3 regions of the Aestuariirhabdus litorea genome follow, and region 2 is predicted to be linked to each of the others. Evidence: predicted binding sites of a transcription regulator. Region 2 holds the regulator's gene; each other region holds the start of a gene.
What was found. The regulator sigma-54, encoded in region 2, starts transcription at its own class of promoters, with help from an activator protein. The targets are predictions, from matches to a motif close to TGGCACNNNNNTTGCTNT.
Positions count from the first base shown of each region.

Region 1 (6,191 bases), on a different contig from region 2:
TCAGGTCGCCACCATTGGTGGCAAAGGCGATGGTGAACTGGAAGGTATCGCGGGTCATCGGTCGTCTCCTCTGGTCCCCGCCATGGTGCCGGAGGGCGGATCCATGGCGGTAGGGTTGGTGTTTCTCAAGCGGCGATGATGCAGTCGTCGATCGGGCAGATAAGCACGCACTTGGGCTTATCCGATTCTCCCTCACATTCTGTGCAGCTGTCGGCCTTGATCTTGAAGGCCACCAGGCTTTCGGTGATGGACTCCGTGGGGCACTCCGGTACGCAGTCGCCACAGGAGATGCATTCGTCTTCAATGATTTTCAGTGCCATGATTTTCTCCTCGTCGGTAGAGTGGATGGCCGGCCCTAGGCCCGGCGCACCCGTACGGTTTTAGGCAGTTTGGGTTTGTCCATCGGATCGAGGTACCAGGCGCTGCCGTCGTCCAGTTCGATCCGTCCTCCCCAGTGGTCACTGCTGTCGTGTTCCAGTGAAACCACCATCGCCTCGAGATCTTTCTTGGCGATATAGAGGGAGAGTTGGCCTTCATTTTCCCTGAGCATTACGCTGGGCATGGGCTTCTCCTTGTGATGCCCCTCTCCCGCGAAGGAGAGAGGGGCACAGACGCCTAGCGGACCAGGTCGAAGTTGTAGTCAGTAACACCGATCTCCATGGTTTCGGCGTCAAGCTTTTCGAGCACCGAATTGACCAGGGTGGTCAATACCTGCATGGCGCCTTCATACCCGAGGGTGGTCTGGCGGTGCAGGTGGTGACGATCAAAGATCGGGAAGCCGAGGCGGATCAGTGGTACTTCGAACTCCTTGCCCTTGGCGAGGGTGTCGCGCTGCAGGAACTTGCCGTAGGAGTTGCCGATAACGAAGTCCGGCTTGTTGGTGAACAGCAGCGAGCGCAGGTGCCACAGGTCTTTGCCAATGTGGATCTCGCACTGGGCGCCAAAGGGGGAGGCGTCTAGTACGCTCTGCAAGGCCTTGGCAAAACGCTTGTTGCCGTTCTGGCAGAGGATGATGGAAGGCTCTGCCCCCAGCTCCAGCAGGAACCTGGCCAGCCCCATCACGAAGTCGGGGTCACCGTAGATCGCGAACTTCTTGCCGTGCAGCCAGGTGTGGGAGTCCTGCATCATGTCCACCAGGCGGCCCCGCTCCAGTGCCAGGCTTTCCGGGATCTCTTTGCCGGTCAGTTCGGAGACGGTCATCAGGAAGCGGTCGGTGGCCGCCAGCCCCATCGGGTAGTCGATGGCGGTAGCGGGCTGCTTCCAGGTGGTCTGCACGAACTTCTTGGTTTTGGTCAGCGCCCAGGGCTGCAGCAACAGGCTGTCGATGGCGTTGGGTGCCTCCTTGATTTCGGCCTGGGTGGTGCCCCCCTCGTACATGCGGTACTTGCCATCGGCCGGGGTGTCGAGCACTTCGCTGGGGTCACTCAGCAGGCTGGCCTCTACCCCCATATCGGCCATCATGCGCTTGAGCACACGGTAGTTGCCGAGGTAGGTTTCGAAACCGGGTACCAGGTTGAGCTTGCCGCTACTGCCGACCTCCTTGCCCTCCATATCGTTGAGGGTAAAGGTGCGGGCGAAGCCTTCAAACATGCCATCCCAGCCATTGGTGTGGCTGCCCACGAAGCTTGGGGTATGGGCGAAAGGGGTGGGCATATCGACGGGGATATGGCCCTCCTTCTTGGCGTTGCCGATGAAAGCGTTAAGGTCGTCGCCGATCACTTCCGCCATGCAGGTGGTGGAGACGGCAATGATCTCCGGCTTGTAGAGCGCGTTGGCGTTTTCGAGACCATCCTTCATGTTTTGCTGGCCGCCGAACACCGCCGAATCCTCGGTCATGGAGTCGGATACGGTCATCACCGGCTCTTTGAAGTGACGGTTGAAGTAGGTGCGGAAGTAGGCCACGCAGCCCTGGGAACCGTGCACGTAGGGCAGGGTCTTTTCAAAGCCCAGGGCGCAGAGGACCGCCCCCAGGGGTTGGCAGGCCTTGGCCGGGTCGATGGTGAGCGCCTTGCGGGCGAAGTTGATCTCCTGGTACTCCTCGCTGGTGGTCCAGTCGAAGATCTCCTTCACCTTAGCATCGGCGGCGGGGTCTTCCATGCTGGCTTTCTTGCGGGCCAGCAGCTCCTGATACTCCGGCTGTTGGAACAGCGGATAGCAGGGTTTTACGTTGTCTGCAGTTTGACTCATGTTAACCTCCCCATCGCGCCACTCTGATGTGGACGGACGACGGTAGTGAAAATGCGGCAGATATTTCTGCCTCCAGGGGCAGTCGCGTTAGTGGTGCTCACCGATCAGGCGCTCTTTTTCCAGGGCGCAGTCAGCTCCTTCCAGCAGGGGTTGTTGAGGGTCATGTCCATATCGCGGGCGAAGATGGCGAAGCCGTCGTAGCCGTGATAGGGGCCGGAATAATCCCAGGAGTGCATCTGGCGGAAGGGGATACCCATCTTCTGGAAGATGTACTTCTCCTTGATACCACCGCCGATCAGGTCGGGCTTGATCGCCTTGACGAACTCCTCGAACTCGAAGCCGGTGACATCGTCGTACAGCAGGGTGGCGTTGCTGAGGTCTTCCAGGGTGCGCTCGTAATCGTCGTTATGACCGAACTCGTAGCCGGTACCCACCACCTCCATCCCCAGGTCCTGGTAAGCACCGATGGTGTGACGGGGACGCAGGCCGCCGACATAGAGCATCACCCGCTTGCCTTCGAGGCGGGGACGGTACTTGTCGATGATGGCCTGGGTCTGGGCCTTGTACTTGGCGATCACCTGCTCGGCGTTGGCCTGGATGGTCTCGTCGAAGAAGCTGGCGATCTTGCGCAGGCTCTCCTCGGTTTTGGTGGGGCCGAAGAAGTTGAACTCCACCCAGGGGATGTCGTACTTCTCCTCCATGTGGCGCGCCAGGTAGTTCATGGAGCGGTAGCAGTGCAGCAGGTTCAGCTTGACGTTGACGTTGTTCTGCACCTCGTTGAGGGTGCCATCCCCGGACCACTGGGTGACCACGTTGAGGCCCATCTCTTCCAGCAGGATACGGGAGGACCAGGCATCCCCGCCGATGTTGTAGTCGGCGATGAGGGCGACATCGTAGGGACCGACTTCGCGCTTGTGATCTTCCGACAGTACCCAGTCACGGACCGCATCGTTGGCGATGTGGTGTCCAAGGGACTGGGAAACACCGCGGAAGCCTTCGCAGCGCACCGGTACCACCGGTTTGCCAAGCTCGGCGGATTTGCTTTTGGCGACCGCCTCGATATCGTCACCGATAAGACCGATCGGGCACTCCGACTGTACCGAGATCCCCTTGTTGAGGGGAAACAGCTGCTCGATTTCGTCGATCAGCGTGGCCAGTTTCTTGTCACCGCCGAAGACGATGTCCTTCTCCTGGAAATCGGAGGTGAAGTTCATGGTGCCGTAGCTGTCCACGCCGGTGGTACCAACGTAGTAGTTACGACGCCCGGCGCGGGAATATTGGCCACAACCCACCGGTCCGTGGGAGATGTGGATCATGTCCTTGATGGGACCCCACACTACCCCCTTGGAGCCGGCGTAGGCACAGCCCCGGTTGGTGAGGACACCGGGCAAAGCCTTGCGGTTGGAGGTGATGCAGCCCTTGGTCTCCTGGCCGGGCTCTGCCACGGCCAGGTGTTTGGCACGGTCCTTCCGCGCCTTTTCAGGGTAGACCTCAAGCACCTCTTCGATCAGCGCTTTGGTCTCTTCAACATGTAAACTCGACATAATAGCGTACCTTCGTTTAAACCTGTGTTCGCAAATAACCCTTGATGTGAGGCATTCTCGTAACCTGTGGATCCGGTTACGAGGTCACACCATCAATAGGCCATGGAGGCGCTTAACCCTCGGCAGCCAGCTCGGCGGCGGTCTTGCCAACGATCGACTCGTCCTCGACTTCCATGATGCCGAACTCCATCAGCAGGTCCTCGAGCTCGTCCATGGTGCAGGGGTTGGGAACCACAAACAGGGTGTTGTCGATCACCTTGCGGGCCAGGGCCCGGTACTCATCCGCCTGGTTACAGTTGGGGTCGTACTCGATCACGGTCATGCGACGGATCTCGGCGTGCTGGACCACGTTGTCGCGGGGCACGAAGTGGATCATCTGGGTGCCGATCTTGGCGGCCAGCGCTTCGATCAGCTCATCCTCGCGGTCGGTGTTACGGGAGTTACAGATCAGGCCCGCCAGGCGCACGCTACCGGAGCTGGCGTACTTGACGATGCCTTTGGAGATGTTGTTGGCGGCGTACATCGCCATCATCTCGCCGGAGCAGACGATGTAGATCTCCTGCGCCTTGTTTTCTCGGATCGGCATGGCAAAACCACCGCAGACCACGTCACCCAGCACGTCGTAGAAGACAAAATCCAGGTCCTCTTCGTAGGCGCCCTCCTCCTCGAGGAAGTTGATCGCGGTAATCACCCCGCGACCCGCGCAGCCAACACCCGGTTCAGGACCGCCGGACTCGACACACTTAACATCGCCGTAGCCAACCGAGAGCACATCTTCAAGCTCCAGGTCTTCCACGGTGCCCAGCTCGGCGGCCTTCTCCATCACGGTGGTTTGGGCCTTGGAGTGGAGGATCAGGCGGGTGGAGTCCGCCTTGGGGTCGCAACCGACGATCATTACTTTCTTGCCCGCCTCCGCCAACGCAGCGACGAGGTTTTGTGTGGTGGTGGATTTACCGATACCACCCTTACCGTAAATTGCACATTGACGCAGTGTCATGTTCAGTCTCCTTTAAGCAACGGGTTTCCTATAAGGTCCGATAGTGCTAGGGCAACGCCTGTGCCAAGTCGCTTAAAATAGTTTTAAGTTGTTGATGTAAAAGTAGAAAAAAAGTTTTTGTAAGGAAGGCTCTGGCCTCTTTTGTTCTGGTGGGTATGCGACAAAGCTGGAAATCCTGTAGGGTTAATGACGACAAAACCGGGGCCGGATCGGGCGATAATCTGCAGCAGGGAGGGGAATAGATGAGTGGGCAGCGGGAGCAACGGTCGCCCGGGGGGGCACCGACGGGCGCGGGACAGAGCCTGTGTCGGTTACCCGCCAATGCCTACCTGCCGATCAACCGTTGTAACCTGCCGGCGGTGATTCTCGGCGGGCTCGGTTTCCAGCAGCAGCCGGCACCGCTCTATCTGGACGGCGTGCAGGCGCTGCACAGGGATCTCTTTGAGCGCTTGCAGCGATTGACTGATCCGCTCCAGCGCCAGCAGCAGTTTATCGATTACCTGGATGTGCATTTCTGCCTCGACGACCCCGAAGCAGCGGGCTATGTGGCGGGGGCGTCCGGACGTCCCAAGGCCACCTGGCGACGGACCCTCCGGGGTTGGCTGTTCGATACCGACAGCCGGGAGGGGGCGGTGATGAAGGCCTGGGTGGAATCCCGCTTTGGCCTGCTGCCGCGTTACCACCGTGGGAGCATCCGCGATTTCAGCGGCGACACTTATCGGGGCTATCTGGAGGCGCGGGCACGGGGCCTCTACAACACCAACGCGCTTGAGGCGCAGCTTGATCTGCTCTACAGCTTTTGCCAGTACGAGTTGGCGCAGTCGGGTGCGGAGCCTCTGTACCTCTATCGAGGCATTAACCGCGCCGAGGCCCTCGAGCAGGTGGGGGTCAACGGGGCGGGGCAGCCGGTGGTGCTGCTGACTAACCTCAACTCCTTTTCCCGCGAGCTGGAGCGGGCCTCGGAGTTTGGTGACCGGGTGATGCGGGTACAGGTACCGCGGCAGAAGCTGGTTTGCCACGATAGCCTGTTTCCCGGTCTGCTGAAGGGGGAGGGGGAGCACCTGGTGATCGGTGGCCTGTACGCCATCGAAGACTGGGTGCTCTAGAGAGGGCGGGACTCTGCCTCAGGCGCTCCTGGCGTCTTCCTGATCCTTGTCCCGGGGCTTGCGCTCCTCCTCCGGATTCTCCTCCACGCTACTGTTGCTGCCGTCGCTCAGCACCTCCACCAGGTCGGAGCGGGAGAGTTCGCCCATCAGCTCTCCCTCCTCGTCCACCACCGGCAATGGGTAGTCGTTGTCGAGGGTGTCGGGAATGACCGCCTCAAGGAGTGAGTCCGGGGAGATGTGCGGTACCTCCTCGTAGTGCTCCTCGTCGATCGGCTGCTGGCTGTTCTCGCGGGCCGCCTGCTCCAGGGTCTCCTGGGTGATGATTCCCTGGTACCCCTCATCGCTGACGTAGTAGCC
Region 1 covers NZ_QWEZ01000002.1:807,880-814,070, forward strand. The annotation lists gene D0544_RS13825 (NifB/NifX family molybdenum-iron cluster-binding protein) at 1-58, opposite strand, end outside; gene D0544_RS13830 (4Fe-4S binding protein) at 126-320, opposite strand; gene nifT (putative nitrogen fixation protein NifT) at 356-562, opposite strand; gene nifK (nitrogenase molybdenum-iron protein subunit beta) at 616-2,187, opposite strand; gene nifD (nitrogenase molybdenum-iron protein alpha chain) at 2,292-3,731, opposite strand; gene nifH (nitrogenase iron protein) at 3,844-4,728, opposite strand; gene D0544_RS13855 (NAD(+)--dinitrogen-reductase ADP-D-ribosyltransferase) at 4,971-5,834, shown strand; gene D0544_RS13860 (quaternary amine ABC transporter ATP-binding protein) at 5,853-6,191, opposite strand, start outside.
Region 1: a site for sigma-54 is predicted at 4,777-4,794, ahead of nifH (nitrogenase iron protein). Genes of this name have one in related genera too.

Region 2 (6,191 bases):
CCCGCCTGCCCATGCACGGGCGCGCCCGCAAGGGGATCGGCTATCTCACCCAGGAAGCCTCCATCTTTCGCAAGCTCAGCGTCACCCAGAACATCCTCGCCATCCTGGAGACCCGCAAGGATCTCAACCGTAAACAGCGACTGGAGAAACTGGAGGAGCTGCTGCAGGAGTTCCATATCACCCATATTCGCAACAGCACAGGTATCAGCCTCTCCGGTGGTGAGCGGCGCCGGGTCGAGATCGCCCGCGCACTGGCCATGGAACCCGCCTTTATCCTGCTGGATGAGCCCTTCGCCGGCGTTGACCCTATCTCGGTCAACGACATCAAGGAGGTGGTTCGCCACCTGCGCAACATAGGTATAGGGGTCCTGATTACTGACCACAACGTACGCGAAACCCTGGACATCTGTGAGTTGGCTTATATCGTCAGCGAGGGCAAGATCATTGCCGAGGGCGATCCCGAAACCGTGATGAACAACCAGAAGGTCAAGGATGTCTACCTAGGACATCAGTTCCGCATATAGGCATTGGGCCCCGTTCAGCCCTATAATGGGCCATGCAAGAATTTTGCCGTGACCAACAGAGCGGCCCTCCTCAAGAAGACAGGCAGATTATGGACCGGACACTCTTTTATCTATGAAACCATCCTTAGTCCTGAAAATGGGCCAGCAGCTGACCATGACCCCTCAGCTGCAGCAAGCCATCAAGCTCCTTCAACTGTCTACCCTGGACCTGCAACAGGAGGTTCAGCAAGCCCTTGAGTCCAACCCCATGCTGGAAGCCGAAGAGGGCTCAGACAGCGAATCCTCATCCGATCACGACCAAAGTGGCGACAATAACGAGTTTGACAGCGCTACCGATTACAACACCCTGAGCGAGGGTGAACAGCGCAAGCAGGAGCAGCAGAGCGTCGACAGCGCCAACAACGAAAATGAGGTGATGTCCGACGACTGGCAGGACAACATCCCAGAGGACCTCCCGGTGGACACCGCCTGGGATGACGTTTACCAGTCCAGCCTGCCCCCCTCTTCCGGCTCCGGTGGAGGGGACAATGACGACTACAACCCGGCCGCACGTGCCAGTACCACCGAGTCACTGCAATCGCACCTGGAGTGGCAACTCAACCTCACCCCGATGTCCGATACGGACCGGGCGATCGCCGTCACCATTATTGACGCGCTCACCGAAGATGGTTACCTCAGCTGCAGCTGCGAAGAGCTGCTGGAGGGGATCGAGGAGGAGCTGGAGATTGAGCTCGATGAGGTGGAAGCCGTACTGCGCCGCATCCAGCAATTTGACCCGGTGGGGGTGGCCGCACGCTCCCTTACCGAATGTTTGCTGATCCAGCTTGCGCAACTCCCCGAGAGCACACCCCACCTGGGTTCGGCGCGACTGGTGGTGGAAAAGTACATCAATCTTCTGGGCACCCACGATTATGCCCAGCTGATGCGCAAATCCCGACTCAAGGAGGCCGACCTTAAGGCCGCCATTGAGTTGATCCAGACCCTGAACCCCAAGCCCGGGGACAGCATCCAGAGTAGTGAACCGGAGTACGTTATTCCCGATGTCACGGTCAAGAAGGTCAATGGCCGCTGGACCGTTGAGCTCAACCCTGACGCCGTACCTCGGGTGCGAATCAACTCCGGGTACGCCTCACTGGTGAAACGTGCCGACAACAGCGCAGACAACACCTACCTCAAAAACCACCTGCAGGAGGCGCGCTGGTTTCTCAAAAGCCTGCAGAGCCGGAACGAAACCCTGATGAAGGTGGCCACCCAGATCGTGGAGCACCAACGGGGGTTCCTGGAATATGGCGACGAGGCGATGAAGCCCCTGGTCTTGCATGACATCGCCGAAGCGGTCAGCATGCACGAATCGACCATTTCACGGGTGACGACGCAAAAATACATGCACACCCCGCGGGGTATTTTTGAGCTTAAGTATTTCTTCTCCAGCCACGTCAGCACCGCCAGTGGTGGGGAGTGCTCATCGACCGCCATTCGGGCCATCATCAAAAAGCTGGTGGCGGCAGAGAACCCGAAAAAACCATTGAGTGACAGTAAAATAGCCGGCCTGCTCGCCGAGCAGGGGATCAAGGTCGCACGGCGCACCATCGCCAAGTACCGTGAATCCCTTTCAATCGCACCTTCTAACGAAAGAAAACGTCTGGTATAGGTTATATTGATTGACGGCAACATAGAGATATCGAGCCTCGGATATGATCGGTAACAGAGGCAAACGCATGAGTCCATCGCACGATGGGTTCAGTATCACGTAAAACAGATCAGGAGAAAGACGCATGCAAATCAATATCAGTGGACATCATGTTGATGTAACCGAGGCATTGCGTGAATATGTAGCAACCAAAGTTGACCGCCTGGAGCGCCATTTTGACACCATCACCAGCGTCAACGTTACCCTCAGCATCGAGAAAGAGGGCCAAAAGGCGGAAGCCAACCTCCATGTACGTGGCGCTGACATTCATGCCACTTCCGTTCATCAAGACATGTATGCCGCCATTGATATGCTGGCCGACAAGCTCGACCGCCAGCTAATGAAACATAAGGAAAAGAGTCTAGCCCGCTAACCCTTGGCCATGAACCTCATATCCCTCCTTAGCCCCGACCGCAGCCTCTGTGCTGCGGAAGGCGGCAGCAAAAAACGCGTATTAGAAACCCTCGCCGAAGCCCTTTCCCACTCGGGACAGGAGATTTCAGCGGGAGAGCTGTTTAACGGGCTGATTGAGCGGGAACGCCTCGGCAGTACCGGGTTCGGTAAGGGGATCGCTATCCCCCATTGTCGTCTCGAGTCCTGCACCGAAGCGATTGCCGCACTGCTCAAGCTTTCCGACGGGGTCGACTTCGATGCCATGGACGACCAACCGGTGGATATCATCTTTGCGCTGGTCGTACCCAATGAGGCCACCAGTGAGCACCTGGCGATTTTGCAGGAACTGGCTGGCCGTCTCGACAACGCCAGCTACCGGAACCGCCTGCGCACGGCGAAAACCAGCAGCGAACTCTACCAGATGGCCATTGCCCCCCTCGACTGACCCTCAAACCACAGACCGTACCCAACACAACTGATATACTGACTGCGCAGAGCCCTTAAGGAAGAATCTCCCCTGACATTCCTACCCCACTCCAGGGGTATCATGCAGGGAGCAGCGAGCGAAGTAGCCAACATGCGACTAGTCATTATCAGTGGACGATCCGGATCCGGTAAGAGTAGTGCCCTCCATGTGCTGGAGGATCAGGGCTTTTATTGTGTCGACAACATGCCCGCCGGGCTGCTGGGCTCGCTGGCCGAAGAGATCTCCCGGGAGCAGGCGCTCAGGAACGCCGCCGTCAGTATCGACGCGCGCAATATGCACGCCGACCTCAAGCGCTTCCCCCAAATCCTTACCCAGCTCACAGAGAGCGGCGTACAGTGCGAAGTGATCTACCTGGATGCGGACCCCGCAACCCTCCTCAAGCGCTTCAGCGAAACGCGCCGACGTCACCCCCTGTCCAACGAAAAATGCTCACTTGAAGAGGCGATCCGCGCCGAAAGCGAGTTGCTGTCACCGCTTAAAAACCGGGCCAAGCTCACGCTGGACACCAGCTCGCTGTCGTTGCATGAGCTACGGGATCTGGTCCGCACCCGAGTCGCCGGGCGCAAGGATGGCAGCCTGGCCCTGCTGTTCCAGTCCTTTGGTTTCAAGCGCGGTATCCCGATTGATGCCGATTACGTATTTGATGTACGCTGTTTGCCTAACCCCTATTGGGTCCCTCATCTCAGGGGCTTCAGCGGACTCGACAGTCCCGTGCAGGAGTTCCTCGCGGAACAGCCCGAAGTGCAGCAGATGATGGTGGATATCGGGGATTTTGTGGAGCGCTGGCTACCGGCCTTCGAGGCGGGAAACCGCAGCTATATGACCGTTGCGATTGGCTGCACCGGTGGACACCACCGCTCGGTGTACATCAGCGAGCAGCTAACCCAGCGTTTCAGCAAGCGAATTAGCAATGTCCAGGTTCGCCATCGTGAACTGCACCCGGCACAAGAACAATAAACACAGCGACCATGATTGAAACCAAGATCACCATCATCAACAAACTGGGGCTTCACGCCCGCGCCGCCTCCAAGTTTGTCACCACTGCGGCCGCCTTTGGCAGCAAAGTAGAGGTTGGCAAGGGGGACAGTCTGGTCGATGGCAAAAGCATCATGTCGGTCATGCTACTGGCGGCCAGTCAGGGCACCGAACTGACCCTGCGCATCAGTGGCGACGATGAGGAGCGCGCCCTGCAGGCCATCAGCGACCTGGTCAACGACTTTTTTGGAGAGGGCGAGTAGCGCCCCGTTAATTACCCCCCACCATCATCCCGTCAATCAGGATCGATCCGGTTTGCACATTGCCGCGGCGGTCCACATCGTTACCCACGGCCACCAGATTCGCAAACATGTCCCGCAGATTACCGGCAATGGTGATCTCCGACACCGGATACTGGATCACCCCCTGCTCAACCCAGAACCCGCTGGCGCCGCGAGAGTAGTCCCCGGTCACCAGGTTAACCCCCTGCCCCAGCAGCTCAGTCACCAGCAAACCGCTACCCATCTCAGCCAGCAACGCCGACTCGTCGAGGCCACTGTCGCTGATACGCAGGTTATGTACTCCACCGGCATTCGCCGTGCTGGTCATCCCCAGTTTACGCGCTGAGTAGACCCCCAGCAGGTAGCTGCAGAGCACCCCGTCACGCACAAACGCCTTGTCGTAGGTGGCCAGGCCATCGTTGTCAAAAGAGGCACTGGCCAACCCTCCCTTCAGGCGTGGCTGTTCGTAGATGGTGACGAAGTCCGGAAACAGGGGCTTATCCAGCTGCCCCAGCAGAAAGCTGGCTTCCCGGTAGAGGCTGGAGCCGCTGATCGCGCCCAGCAGGTGCGAAAGCAGCCCCCCGGCCACATCCGATGAAAAAAGTACCGGTACCTGACAGGTTTTTAGCTTGCGGGGATCGAGGCGCTGCAGGGTACGGTTGGCGGCACGAACACCAACCTGTTCGGCGGACTCCAGGTCGGCTCCCCGGCGAGCTACCGAGTACCAGTAATCCCGCTGCATCCGCTCCTGGGCTCCGGCGATCAACACACAGCTGAGGCTCTGGCGGGAGGCCAGATAGCTGCCGATAAAGCCATGACTGTTACCGTATACGCGGCAACTCTGGTGATTAGAGAGGCTGGCACCCTCCGAATTGGTAATCCGGTCGGAGCGCTCAAAGCCGGCCTGTTCGCAGCGGGTAGCGATCTCCAGCGCCTGCTCCACCTCCAGCTCCCAGGGGTGATAGAGGTCAAGGTCGGGCAGGTCGGCGGCCATCAGCTCGGCATCCGCCAGCCCCGCAAAGGGGTCTTCAGAGGTGTAGCGCGCAATATTGCTCGCCGCCTCGACCGTGTCGATGATCGCCTGGGGGCTACTGTCCGAGGTACTGGCGGACCCTTTGCGCTGCCCGTAGTAGAGGGTAATGCCGAACCCCTGGTCGCGATTAAATTCGACCGTATCCACCTCCCCCCGACGCACGCTGGCGGTCAGCCCACTGTCCAGGCTGACACCCACCTCGGCTCCGGACGCCCCTTTTTTTCTCGCTTCACGGAGAATATCCTCCACCAGCTGCTGCAGGCGCTGCTGCTCCTGACAGAGATCGAGTGAGGCGGTATCGGCGGTTGAGGTCATAATGGCTACGCTATTGAAAATGGGAAGGGTTAACGAACCATTCTACCTGCCGGGTATCCATGAACAAGTGCTTAGACCAAAACAGACATTCTCCGAGGATCGGTTTACAATGGATACCCACCCACCAGGAACCCCGATAGCCTCTCCCATGCGCCCAGATCACGACAACGACGCCGTTGAGTTTGACGACGAAGAGTACAAAAGCAAAACCCAGGTCAAGAATGAGATGCATGCACTGCAGGATCTGGGGATGCGCCTGCTCGACCTGAAAGCGGACGTGATGGCCGCGCTCCCGATCAGCGAGCGCCTGCGTAAGGCGCTGGAGGAGACGCGCCGCATCAAGAGCAACAACGCCCTCAAGCGCCACCGCCAGTTCATTGGCAAACTGATGCGGGATGAGGATATTGAGCCCCTGCAAAAGGCGGTCGATCGCCAGGACAGCAGCAGCGCCGAATACAACCGTATTTTTCACCAGCTCGAGCGCTGGCGTGAA
Region 2 covers NZ_QWEZ01000001.1:193,073-199,263, reverse strand. The annotation lists gene lptB (LPS export ABC transporter ATP-binding protein) at 1-524, shown strand, start outside; gene D0544_RS00940 (RNA polymerase factor sigma-54) at 637-2,175, shown strand; gene hpf (ribosome hibernation-promoting factor, HPF/YfiA family) at 2,300-2,587, shown strand; gene ptsN (PTS IIA-like nitrogen regulatory protein PtsN) at 2,597-3,052, shown strand; gene rapZ (RNase adapter RapZ) at 3,185-4,051, shown strand; gene D0544_RS00920 (HPr family phosphocarrier protein) at 4,063-4,332, shown strand; gene pmbA (metalloprotease PmbA) at 4,340-5,698, opposite strand; gene yjgA (ribosome biogenesis factor YjgA) at 5,847-6,191, shown strand, end outside.

Region 3 (6,191 bases), 620 kb from region 2:
GCCTTGCCGGAGGCGAGTATATAGCCGAAGCAGTACCAGACGTTGCGCCCCTTTCCCATCTCGCGGGGCGCCAGCCCCTGCTCCTGCAACTGGGCATCGATCGCCCTCAGGCGGGGCCCATCGTTCCAGAGGATGCGAAAGGGTTGGGGAAAGAGGGAGAAATACTCCTGTGCGAAGCGATACTGCGTTTCATCGGCGCGGTCCAGCCCCACCACGATCTGGCTCAGGTAGGAGGCGTTGCGAACATGGCCAACAATATTTTTAAGGGCGGGCCCCTCCAGCTCGGAGAACAGGGAAGGCAAGACCAGCGCCATGGGACGGGTGCGGGAAAAACTTTGCAACTCCGCCTCCAACTGCTCAAGCGGGCGGTCACACAGGTTATGCAAGGTGGTGATGATGCCGTTCTGGTAAAAGTCACCCATGATTTCTCTCCCCGTTGATGAGTCCCTGCGCCATCAGCTCCCTGACCAGCTGGTTCCAGCCGCAGGATCCGATCTCGGTGCTATAGTGCACCCCCTGGGACCGTTTAAGTTTCAGGTGTTCCCCTGAGGGCTTGCGCACCACGCAGGCAATATCGGCGCTCTCCAGCATACGCCGGTCATTGCCGCTGTCTCCCAATGCCAGAGTCTGGTAGCAGGTGTTATCCCGCTGTTCGAGCATGATCTGCAGGGTGCGCATGGCCATGGCCTTGTCCACCCGATCCATCACGTGCACAAAACGCCCCCCTCGCTGAACACAGAGCCCATCGGCATCCAGGGCTTGTGAAAAGTCGAGAAGCTGCTCCTCCCCGTCCTGCCACAACAGGGGCTCGGTAAAGAGTCGCTCCTTTGCACGCCGGGCCGATTCAGTGTCCAGGCCCGTGTGGCTGACCACCTCCTCCACCGACATGTTGTAAAACCCCTGAAAGCGGTAGTCGTTGGCCAAAGCACTTAAGCGGTGCAAAAGCAGCTCTCGGGGCCCGGCCAACGAGATCACCAGCCGGTTTCGGTAAGGGTAGGCGCTGGCGGGCAGGCTGGGGCTCCAGTGCAGAGGAAAGGCGATGGCGGAGCCATTTTCAAAGATGAAGGGGGTGTCGAGCGCCAGCTCCTGCTGCCACTGCTCGACTTCGGCAAAGGTCTTGCTGGAGTTTAATATGATGGGCACACGCGTACGAAGTTCGGCCAGGGTCTGGGCGCTGGCTGCATAGCCATAGCCATCGTGATCGATCAGGCAACCATCCAGATCGCTGAATATCAGCGTTGCCCGTTGACCTGAAATACCCATAACTCGGCTGCCGCCCCCTGCTTTATGCTTCCATTGATGGGATAAGCAATGCAGCATGTTTGCCAACTTGGCTTTTTTCTCTCCCCGCCGCCTATAACAGGGGGTAGACGGGTACCGAAGAGGGAACGGCGCCCAGAGTTAGCGACGAATCCCTCACCGAGAAGCCCATAAGGCGCACAGAAATGGTGCACAAAAGAAAACCGCCCCAGAATGGGGCGGTTGATCCAGTGGGCAGGCACAGTCCGTCATAGCAGCCGCACGTTGGCTAACTGCAGGCTTGGACTCAACCGCGTGAAGCCTTTACATCCAGATAACCACGCTGGATAACGGTTTCCAGCGCATTGACGGCGCTGACCAACTCATCAAAGGTCTGGCGGCGCAGACGAAGCTCCTCAACCTGATCCTCGTTGGGGATGCCCGTATCGCCGGTGGTCAGGGCAAAGAGCGCACAAAGATAATCAGCACGGGCATTGGCCACCATCGACAGGATCGGCTCCAGGTCGTCCAGAGAGAGTTCGTCGATCCTGGGGTTGATAATGGCCCTGTTGATGTCACGCCGTTTCTTTTCAAGCTCAAGCAGTAAGCGGTTGCTGTCCGATGTATGCATGCTCCCCTCTCCAAAATCCCTTATGCGGTGTCACCTGATTCTATATGACAGAGACCGCTCCACTCAAACCCGGCTGCACGAAAGCTTGGTTTTTCACTGTCTCCGGTGCCGTCAGGGTGTATAAAAGCTGGTTGCGTGCTGGCGGCGTTGTTATGGTAGCATTCTGAGGTAGATGTTTTTTTTTACAGGACGTGCCGTTTCTCCCAGACGATCTCTACGACCTTAAAACAGGCCAGGATAGATGACACGAAAACGAGTCCACTACAGCATTGTTGCCAGTTTCATGTTGTGCCTGTGGACCATATTTTCACTTCCGGCCGCCGCCTCCGGGCCGGTCAGCGGTAACATTCGCTTTAGTGCGCTGGGTGCCTCTGACGGGCTCTCGCAGAACACCATTTCAGCCATTTTACAGGACTCCCGGGGTTACCTTTGGTTCGGCACCCAGGATGGCCTTAACCGTTACGATGGCCTGCGTTTCAAGGTCTACCAGCCCCGAGAGCAGGTCCCCTTTTCCCTGTCAGACAGTTTTATCACAGCGCTGGCAGAAGACCACCTGGGGCAGATCTGGGTCGGTACCCGTACGGGCCTCAGCCGATTCGACCCTGACAACGGCCGCTTCTATCACTACGCCAGCGAGCAGGGGCTCAGCAACGCTCAAATTGAGACGATCTACCTTGGAGGGGACAACCGCCTCTGGGTCGGAACCCGAGCAGGCCTTAACCATTATGTGCCTGAGCAAGATCGTTTTGTGCCGATAAGCCTGAACACCGGGGATGGCTCACAGCCCGATATCCGTTCGCTCATCGAGGATGCCCAGGGGGCACTCTGGCTCGGTACCGATAGGGGGCTCTATAAACTCACCGACCTGGGCTCAGGCGCAATCAGCCGGGTCACCTACGAGGCAGGGGGTGAAACGACCGAGGCCTTTGAGGTGCACCAGCTGAAGGCCCAAAACGGATCTATTCTGTTGGCGGCGGGCCAGCTGGGCGTACTTGAGCTGCTTCCGGAGCAGGCCAGGCTAAGGCCCTATATTAACCAGCCGCTGCAGGGGCGCGATGTCAAATCGCTCTACCTGTCAGCCGAGGACAACAGCCTCTGGATCGGTACCGACCGGGGGCTCTTCATCTGGCACGGAGGCCTGCTCGACTTTCTACACAGCGACCTGAACAGCCCCCATACCCTCTCCAACGACCACATTACCCAAATCTACGGGGACCGCTCCGGCGTGATCTGGGTCGGAACCCTGCTGGGCGGGGTCAACAAGCATGTGCTGGCCCAGCAACGGTTTCACTATTTCCACCAGCGCGCCTCCAGAACACCGCTGTTCTCCAACTCCCTCAGATCCTTTTATGCCAGCAGCAACGGTGACCTCTGGATAGGCACAGACAATGGCCTGCAGCGGTTAAACCGCTCACGGGACCAGATCCGGGGATGGCAACACGAGCCCGACAATCCCAGCAGCCTCAGCAACAACCGCATCTGGGCTCTGGCCGGCGATGAGAAGTCCGGGGTAATCTGGGCCGGAACGGCCTCCGGCGGCCTCAATCGCCTGGACCTGTCAACGGGGAAGGTGACCCGGCTGCGCCACAGCCCGGACAACCCCAATAGCCTGACCAGTGATAAAATCCGCAGCCTCTATCTGGCGCCCGAGGGTGACCTCTGGATCGGTACCTGGGGAGGCGGTCTGAATCGCTACCTGCCCAACGGGGACTTTATCCACTACGGCAATAAAATCGATGGCGCCGACACCCTGAGGGATGATCGCGTCACGGCGATCCTACCCGCAGCTGAAGGTCAGCTCTGGGTGGGTACCATGCAGGGGGTCCATCGATTCGACCCCGAAACCGGGCGGGCCTCGCTCCTTATCGGTCTCGATGGCCAGCAGCTGCCGGACCTTCGCATCTCTTCCCTACGACTTGATGATCAGGGGCGTCTCTGGATTGGCACTCGCAAGGGGCTAGGCCGGTATGATCCTTCCAGCGGTGAGCTGCGTCATTTTGGAGCGGACCGGGGCCTCTCCAACGAGGTGATCTACGCGCTGGAGATCGCCCGGGATGGCGCCGTCTGGGTGAGCACCAATCGCGGATTGTTTCGACTCAACCCTGGCAACGAGCAGTTCAGCCGCTATACCGAAGCCGATGGCCTGCAGGCCGATGAGTTCAATACCCGGGCCTCGACCGTCACCTCATCGGGAGAATTGGTGTTTGGGGGCATTAGCGGCTTCAACCTCTTTAACCCGAACGCACTGCAACCCAACTCGGTCCCCCCCCAACTTGTGCTCAACGATCTGCGCCTGTTCAACCGCAGCGTTCGTATAGGGGATGAGAGTGAATTATTGAGCCGCAGTATCAACAGCACCCGGCAGATTACCCTCAACCACCGCCAATCAATGATCTCACTGGAGTTTGCCGCCCTGCATTACGTGGATCCGGCCAACAACAGCTACCAATACATGCTCGAGGGATTCGACTCACAGTGGATCAACACCGATGCCTCACGCCCTTTTGCGGCCTACACCAACCTGGACAGTGGTGAGTACCGTTTTCGCCTGCGCGGCGCCAATAAGGACGGTGCCAGCGCAGAGCGCGAATTCCCCCTCAGGCTAGTGGTGCTTCCTCCCCCCTGGCGTACCTGGTGGGCTTACCTGATTTATGCTTTGCTGACGATCTCAGCCCTGGCCGGCTACGTACTCTACCAGCACAGAAAACTGAAGCAGGAGCGGGCCATCAGCCGGCGACTGCGGGAACTCGACAGTTTGAAGGACGAGTTCCTGGCCAATACCTCCCACGAACTTCGCACACCGCTCAACGGCATCATTGGCCTTGCCGACTCCATGCTCGATGACCAGATAGCGGACGGCATGCGCAGCAATCTGGAGATGATCGTCAGCAGTGGCCGCCGGCTCAACGACCTGGTGGACAACATACTCACCTTCGCCAAAGCCAAATCAGAGGGTGCCCAGGACCAGAACGCCCCATTGGAGGCGGTGGATCTTGGCCCCATCATTCGGGAGGTGGTTACGCTGTCGCGCCCGCTCCTCAGTGGCAAGCCCGTCACCCTCAACGCCACCCTCCCTGATACCCTCTCCCTGGTCATGGGCCATGAAAGCGGTCTCCACCAGATTTTTCATAACCTGGTCCATAACGCCACCAAGTTTACCCACCAGGGGAGTATCGAGATCCGTGTCAGCGAGGCGGACGGCCGGGTTCGTGTGGAGGTTTGCGACAGCGGGATAGGGATCAGCGAAGACAAGCATGAACTGGTGTTTGAGCCCTTCCGCCAGGCTGATGGCTCTACCTCACGGGAGTATGGTGGCACCGGGCTGGGGCTTGCCCTGACCCGCCAGCTGGCACAGCAAATGGGCTCGGAGGTCGAACTCGAGTCCCGCCCAGGCGAAGGCTGCTGCTTCAGCTTTGAATTAACCGCCAGCGATCGCCAGCAGGCACAGGATCCCCTCGATGAGGACCGGCCTGAAAACGCCCACATGACGACAATCCTAGCGGAGCGTGTGTCTGCAGAGACCCCGGTGGACCCAGAGTCGTTACCTGAGGAGGATGCCCTCAAGCGCAAGATCCTCTCCTCCAGCGGCAACATCGAAACCCTGGATCCCAACAAACGCTTTACGATCCTTATCGTGGACGACGAGCCGGTCAACCGGCAGGTGCTGAAAAACTACCTTAGTGGCTACAACTTCAAGCTGATCGAGGCGGGAGGGGGTGAAGAGGCACTGCGCCTTGCCCGGCAGCACGCGCCCGTTGACCTGGTGCTACTCGATATCATGATGCCGATGATTTCAGGCTATGAGGTGTGCAAGGAACTGCGCAAACTCAACCCCGTAAACGATCTGCCCATCCTGTTTCTGACCGCCAAGTCGCAGGTCAAGGATATCGTGGAGGGTTTCGCCGTTGGGGGCAATGACTACCTGACCAAACCCGTGGCTAAATATGAGCTTCAATCACGAGTGCAGACTCACTTGCAGCTGCTGGATATCAACCGCGACCTGGAGGAGAAGGTAAAGCAGCGAACCGCTGAGCTGCTGGAGCTGAACAACTCCCTGCAAAATGCCTACAAGGACCTGGAGAGCATCGCGCAGACTGACCCCTTAACCGGTCTCTTCAACCGCCGCTACTTCACCGCCCGCATTGATCAGGATGTACAACTGATCGATCGCCACTACGATTCACTCAGGAAGGATACCGGCAAGGATCCTCACAACGCCGACATCGTGTTCTATATGGTGGACCTTGACCACTTTAAGGCGGTCAACGATACCTACGGCCATGCCGCCGGCGATACGGTACTCAAACGCATCAGTGAGGTT
Region 3 covers NZ_QWEZ01000001.1:816,662-822,852, reverse strand. The annotation lists gene D0544_RS03930 (glycosyltransferase family protein) at 1-422, opposite strand, end outside; gene D0544_RS03925 (HAD-IIB family hydrolase) at 415-1,263, opposite strand; gene D0544_RS03920 (hypothetical protein) at 1,547-1,870, opposite strand; gene D0544_RS03915 (two-component regulator propeller domain-containing protein) at 2,112-6,191, shown strand, end outside.
Region 3: a site for sigma-54 is predicted at 1,311-1,328, ahead of D0544_RS03925 (HAD-IIB family hydrolase). Genes of this name have one in related genera too.